2 regions of the Rothia sp. SD9660Na genome follow, and region 2 is predicted to be linked to the other one. Evidence: riboswitches for the same ligand, from Rfam matches in the RefSeq annotation. Region 2 holds a riboswitch; the other holds the start of a gene.
What was found. A riboswitch is a leader RNA that binds a small molecule or an ion and turns the genes downstream of it on or off. The one in region 2 is predicted to bind thiamine pyrophosphate.

Region 1: linked by a shared signal. The riboswitch ahead of thiM (hydroxyethylthiazole kinase) and the one ahead of QM007_RS09450 (ECF transporter S component) in region 2 are both predicted to bind thiamine pyrophosphate.

Annotation. Positions count from the first base shown of each region.
Region 1 covers NZ_CP125946.1:1,333,041-1,336,439, reverse strand. The annotation lists gene QM007_RS06490 (bifunctional hydroxymethylpyrimidine kinase/phosphomethylpyrimidine kinase) at 1-1,066, opposite strand, end outside; gene thiM (hydroxyethylthiazole kinase) at 1,063-1,938, opposite strand; TPP riboswitch at 1,927-2,042, opposite strand; gene QM007_RS06480 (MBL fold metallo-hydrolase) at 2,127-2,846, opposite strand; gene uvrA (excinuclease ABC subunit UvrA) at 3,011-3,399, shown strand, end outside.
Region 2 covers NZ_CP125946.1:2,014,211-2,017,609, forward strand. The annotation lists gene QM007_RS09445 (ABC transporter ATP-binding protein) at 1-780, opposite strand, end outside; gene QM007_RS09450 (ECF transporter S component) at 796-1,416, opposite strand; TPP riboswitch at 1,471-1,574, opposite strand; gene QM007_RS09455 (DUF4235 domain-containing protein) at 1,753-2,016, shown strand; partial or broken gene QM007_RS09460 (MFS transporter) at 2,163-3,257, shown strand; gene QM007_RS09465 (hypothetical protein) at 3,270-3,399, opposite strand, start outside.

The DNA.
Region 1 (3,399 bases), 680 kb from region 2:
TGCGCAGGGCCTCTTCTGCGGCAGGTTCTAAAAGCCGGTCGCCGCTGGTAGCAATCATCACCGGGTCAAGGACCACAACCTGCTGGGGGTTATCGTCGAGCCAGGTGGTCACCGTATCGATGAGGTCTACCGACCCCAGCATGCCAATTTTTACGGCGTCGATACGCACATCGTCACTCACCGCATCAAGCTGGGCCCGTAAAAAGTCGGTGGGCGGAATCTCAATGGCCCGGACCCCCAGGGTATTTTGGGCGACCAGGGCGGTGATAGCACTCATGCCGTAGCCGCCTGCTGCCGCAATGGATTTGAGGTCAGCTGAAGCACCTGCCCCACCGCTGGGGTCGGTGCCTGCGATAGACAGAATATTGGGGACGGAGCGGGAACTTTGGTAGCCCTTTGCTGTAAAAAGCCCGCGTAACCGAGCAGCGGTTAGCTCCGGCTCAGATGCCCCCATGAGGGCAGAGACCACGCAGATTCCGTTGACCCCGGTGGCAGTAAGTTCGGCCGCGTTATCAAGCTGGATGCCGCCGATGGCTACGCTCGCGATGCCCGCCTCTGCCGCCCGTTGGGCTAGCGCGGTGATACCCGCAATCCCCAGAGCTGGTGCCGCATCGGGCTTGGTGGGTGTTTCAACCAGCGGGCCCAGGCCCACCACATCGGGGAGCCGAACCCCGGTCGCTGTGCACTCTGCGATACAGCTCTCTAGCTGGTCGCGGTTCTCAATCGACAGGCCAATCATCAAATGATCCGGCAGGAGCTGGCGGGCCTGAACATAGGGCATATCGGACTGCCCAATATGCAGGTGCAGGTCCAACGAGAGAGCAAGCTGCACCCGGTCGTTGACGAAAATTGGCACCCGTCCGCCCACGGCGCGGGCCAGAGCCCGGGCCTGAACTTCAAGCTGCTCGTCACTGGCCTGCTTATCGCGAAGCTGCACCACGCTGACCCCGCCCTCGATGGCCCGCAGAACGTGGTTGGTCAGGTGCTCGGCAGGCTGAAAGGACGGGTCTGTGACCAGGTAGAGCGACCAGTCAACGGATGCACGCTCGGTAGGGGATACAGTCATGCCTGCCCACCTGCTTTCAGCTCCCGCAGGCTGACCCGCCCAAGAATCTGCTCAGCACTCAGCTCGGCCAGGGCATCGAGCCAGGCGACCGCGAAGGAGCCGGGCTTAGTGGCATAAAGACTACCGGCAACTGAACCGGCAGCAGCCGTATGGGCGTGAGCGGCAACCACAGCATCGTGGCGGTCTAGACCTGCTGCCAGCGCTGCCCCGGCATAGGCAGCGACCAGGGCTCCTAAGAAGCAACCGGTTCCAATCACCTGCGCCATGGTGGGGTGCCCGCCTTCTACTGCCGTTACCCGGTCGCCGGCGACAATGTAATCAACCACCCCGCTGATAGCAACCGTGGCACCGGTCTGCTGACTGAGCACGCGGGCTGCGGCGAGTACATCCTCGGCCTTATCGGTTGCATCTACCCCGCGTCCGCCCCGACCGCTACCGGCTAATACCCCAATCTCTGAGGCGTTGCCTCGAATCACGGCGGGGGAGAGCTGCATTACCTCCCTGTAGAAGTCGGTGCGGGCTGTGAGCGCGCCAGCTGCAACGGGGTCCAGCACCCAGGGGGTTCCCGCGTCCTTGGCTCCGGCAATGGCCTGTCGCATTCCCTCGTATTGTTCGGCGCTGGGGGTGCCACCGTTGACCAGCACGCCGGTAGCAATCTGAGCAAAATCGTAGGACTCAGCCGGCGTATCGCACATAGCCGGGGCAGCACCCGCCGCCAGCAGGGCGTTGGCGGTAATGTTACTGACCACAGTGTTGGTCAGGCACTGCACCAAAGGCGTGGTATCTCGCATCGCTGTGATTGCTGCAAGGACGGCGGTGCTTGAGTCAGAGGGCGCATCGAGGCGCGCAGAAATATGGGCATGCTCCTGCATGGGTTTCCCTTCGCTAGTTCTAACTAGAGCAGGTTCAGTGGGTGTGTTCTCAGCCCCTGTCCGCCAGTAAAGAATCGGCAGTAGGGGCACCCCAAACCAGTTGTAAGGTTCATGTTAACAAGTAGACCGGTGGGCGACAAGGTATAGCTTCTGTATTACGGCACCACCGGGCTTGCCAGAGGGGGCTCTTACCAGCCCCGCTCCTTCCACTCCGGCAAGTGGGGGCGTTCCTTGCCCAAGGTAGTGGAATCCCCGTGACCCGGTAGCACCAGGGTGTTATCGTCAAAGCAGCCGAAGATGCGCTCAGACACATCGGCAAAGAGCTGCTCAAAGTCCTGGGGAGAGTTGGTCTTGCCCACCCCGCCAGGGAAGAGCGAATCCCCGGTGAACAGCAGAACCCGCTCACCGGCGTCCGCACCTTCATCACCAGGAACCCGCAGGGCCAGGGCAATTGAACCCGGGGTATGCCCGCGCAGAGCAATCACCTCAAGCTCAATGCCGGCTAAGGTCAGGCGCTCGCCGCCCACCAGGTGTTCTTCAACCTCTATGCCTTCCTGCTTAGCGATAGCTTCAGCGTCGGGGGCGCCGCAGTAGGTTGCCGGGTCCCAGGCTTCAACAGCCTCGGGCAGGGCTCGGATGTGGTCCCAGTGGGAATGGGTGGTTACCAGGGCGCGGACGCCAGCCCCCGCCTGGTCGTGCCGGTCGTGGGCAGCAGGGGAGTCGGCGGCGGCAGTCTGCTGGGCGAAGGTGTTGATGGCGGGAAAGTCGTCCGCGGCATCAATCAGCACCTGCCCACCGCTTGCCCGGTGGGTCAGCAGGTAGACGTTGTTTTCCATCTCCGATACCGCAATGGATCGCACGGTCAGGGCGTTGGACTCAAAAATCAGGGTATTGGTTAGGTCACTCATGGCCCCATTCTAGGCACTCACCCCGCCTTTGTACCACGCCCTGCCCGTTTTAAGCCCTCAGAATGAGCAGGATGTGGTACAAACCGGGAGGGGCTAGGCGCTTTCATCGCTCACGCAAACCTTATAGAATATATCTTCGAAACATTCTCTTAGATAGGTGACTCATGGCAGGCTCAGCCACACAACCCACCGGCAACGACCTCACCCATATCCGTGTGCAGGGCGCCCGCGAAAACAACCTCAAAAACGTCGACCTCGACATCCCCCGCGACGCCATGGTCGTCTTCACCGGCCTCTCCGGCTCCGGCAAATCCTCCCTGGCCTTCGACACCATCTTCGCAGAAGGCCAGCGCCGCTACGTCGAATCCCTCTCCTCCTACGCCCGCATGTTCCTGGGCCAGGTCGACAAACCCGACGTAGACTTCATCGAGGGCCTTTCACCGGCCGTCTCCATCGACCAGAAATCTACCTCCAAGAACCCGCGCTCAACCGTCGGCACCATCACCGAAATCTACGACTACATGCGCCTGCTCTGGGCGCGCGTGGGCCACCC
Region 2 (3,399 bases):
CTGCTCCTGACGAGGTGGGTGGGGCAGGTAGCCGGGCACCCAGACCCCACCGGCAATGAGCTGCTCGCGAGCCTGGTCAAGCACCTGTTGAGGGGGCCCATCATGGCTGATTCCCCCCTGGGCGTCCAGTACCAGGATGCGGTCTACGTATTCAGCCCAGATTCCTACGCGGTGCTCAATCACGAGCAGGGTTGCTCCCGATGCTGTGGCGGCAGCAAGGACGGCGTCGCGCACCTCAAGCACGCCCGCCGGGTCGAGGTTGGCGGTGGGTTCATCCAGGAGCAGGGCACCGGGGTGCATAGCCAAGATACCGGCTAAGCCCAGCCTCTGCTTCTGCCCGCCAGAGAGAGCCGAGGTGGAACGGTCAAGGGGCAAGGAACCCAGACCGACAGCGTCCAGGGCCCAGGTCACCCGGCCCCAGATATCCTCGCGGGGCACCCCCAGGTTCTCAGGCCCGAAGGCCACATCATCGCCCACCCGGGCTAGCACCACCGAGCTTTCGGGGTCCTGCTGCATGAGCCCGCAAACCCCGCGGGCCTCGGTGGGAGCCTGCCCGTTGACGGTCAGCTCGCCCAGCTGGGTTTGGTCGTCCTCATCAACAAGCAGGCCCGCCATGGCGTGCAGCAGAGTCGATTTGCCCGCGCCAGATGGGCCCACCAGGAGCACCTTCTGCCCCGGGGCAATCTCAAAGTTCAGCCCCGAAAAGGCAGGGTTGGCCCGCCCGGGGTGATGCCAACCGAAATCACGGGCCACAAAGCGGGCCCCCTGCTCTACCTGCACGCGCCTGTCCCTGCTCTAGGCGTGGGAACGGGGTGAGGTACTAGCCCGGCGGCTACGGTTACGACCGGCAGCCAGGGAGTCCAGCACACCGGTGGTAGCCAGGGCGCGGGTGAGAAGCCACGACACCAGGCCAGCCAGCAGGGTGCCGGAAATAATGCCGCACACCGCGTAAGTAACGGCCTTGGAGCCCTCAAAGACGCCCGCGTAGTAGATAAAGAGCTCAGAAATACTCATAAAGGCACCGGCAGAAGCACCGGCCAACAGGGCGGTGCCCAGGTTCCAGACGCGGTAGGCAAAGAGCAGGAAGACCAGCTCGGTGCCCAGGCCCTGGATAATGCCGGAAAGGATGATGGCTACAGAGTAGCTACTGCCCAGCAGCATAGAAATCACCGCAGCCAGCAGCTCGGTATAGAGAGCAGCGCCGGGCTTGCGGATGATATAGCCGCCCAGGACGCCCGCAATCAGCCAGGTGCCGCCAACCAGCGAGGCGTACTCGGGGGCCAGGGCCAGGGCGGTTTGGGCCATGTTATAGCCGCCGTTATTCCAGGCCCAGAAGAGCACAGCACAGGCAACAGCCAGCACAGAGGCTACTACGATATCGTTAACGCGCCATGTCAGCGCAGCTTTCTTAGACATAAAGCCTTCCTTTGGTGTGGTACAGCAAAGGGGGCATGCACCGGCAGACAACATCTGCCATTCTGTTCGACTCCCTAGCGCCGGTACTAACCGGATCAGGTTCGAGGGTCTGCATGTGCACTCTCAGCGCCCGTATGAGCGCTCCCCTGTCGTTTCCGCCGTGGGCGGACGTTCCTTCTGAACGCCTTTGTAGTATAGGCAGGTCAGATAAGCAAAGAAAAGATACAAAGTTTTATGACAGACGTAGCTGCCAACTGCCCACATTTACACAGTACTGATAGTGTTAGTGTCAGTAGCTCTCTATAGAGCATCCACCAGCTACCGAAAGGGAACCTCATGAACCCCCTCATCAAAATCGCCGGAACCGCCGCTTCACTCGGCGGTGTGGCCCTCTCCAACAAGCTTCTGAGCGCCACCTGGACCAAGATCACCGGCAACGAGCCCCCCGCCAACAACCCCGATGACGACGAGCGCTGGCGCGACATCATCCTCTGGTCTTTGATTACCGGCTTGGTCGGCACCATCATCAAGGTCAGCATCACCCGCGCCCAGCACAAGATTGAGGCAAAGGCTGACTCCGGCTCCCAGGCTGAGGTCTAACCTAGTTGACAGACCTTCACCCAAGGCTGGTTCCCTTCTTCACTGAAGGGAACCGGCCTTTACTTTTACCCTGACTTGACCGTTTCACGGGCCCACAGCGGGGGTCGGCCGTCCTCTCTGCCGGTCTGACCACCGCCGGTATCTGTATTGCCCTCCTCGCCCCGCTCTCGGGCCAGCGGGCAGATGTCACCGGCCGCCGTGGCCTCTGGCTAAGCGTCAACAGCCTGCTCCTGGTGCTCCTGATGGCCCTGTGCTTCTTCGTAGCCCCTTCCCCCGATTACCTGCTCTGGGGTGTAGCCCTACTGGCCCTGGGTAACCTGGTCAACGAATTTGCGGTGGTTAACTACAACGCTATTCTGCCTACTATCTCCACCCGCGATACCATCGGCAAGATGAGCGGGACCGGCTGGGCAGCCGGCTACTTCGGCGGTATCGTAGCCCTGCTTCTCGTACTGGTGGGCTTCATTTCCCCCGGCCTGCTGGGCATTACGGAGGACAGTGCCCTCAATATCCGCGCCGTTGCCCTCTTCTCAGCAGCCTGGGCTCTTGCTTTCTCTCTGCCCCTGATTCTCAAGGTGCGCTCTCTGCCGCAGGCGGTGCGTCCGGACGCCCCCCGCACCGGCCTTCTTGCCTCCTACAAAAAGCTTTTCGCCACCGTCGTCAGGCTCTACCGATAGGCTCCCACGACCCTCTACTTCCTGGTCTCGTCCGCTGTTTTCCGCGACGGCCTCAACGGTATCTTCACCTTCGGCGGCATGCTCGCGGCAGGCTCCTTCGGCTTTAGTGCCAACCAGGTGATCATCTTCGCTATTTTCGGCAATATCGTGGCGGGGGCCGGGGCCATGCTGGGCGGGTTCTTCGATGACCGCTTTGGCCCTAAGCGGGTCATTATCTTCTCCCTGGTAGCCCTCATTGCAGCAGCAGTTCCCCTGCTGCTCTGGCCCTCCACCACCATGTTTTGGGTCTGCGGCCTCATCCTGTGTGCCTTCGTTGGACCAGCCCAGTCAGCGGCCCGCTCCTATCTAGGACGCCTGGTCGAGGAAGGCCAGGAAGGTGAGATCTACGGGCTCTATTCCACCACCGGCCGCGCAGCCAGCTTCCTGGCTCCCGCCCTCTTCGGCCTCTTCGTCACCCTCATGGGCAGCCAGATTTGGGGCATCGTCGGCATCATTATCGTGCTCCTAGCCGGCCTGCTTCTGATGATTCCGATTAAGGACCCGCAGGTCAGCACAGCCAGGTAGGTTACTGCTGCTCTAGGTTCGGTTATCGGGGCGTGGTGTCTCCGCAGGGCTATCTGGCTGACGAATTACCTTCAGCATTTGCCCATCAACCATGGCCCGCAGAACCGTATCGAAATCAAGGCGGGCAATCTCTCCGTAGAGC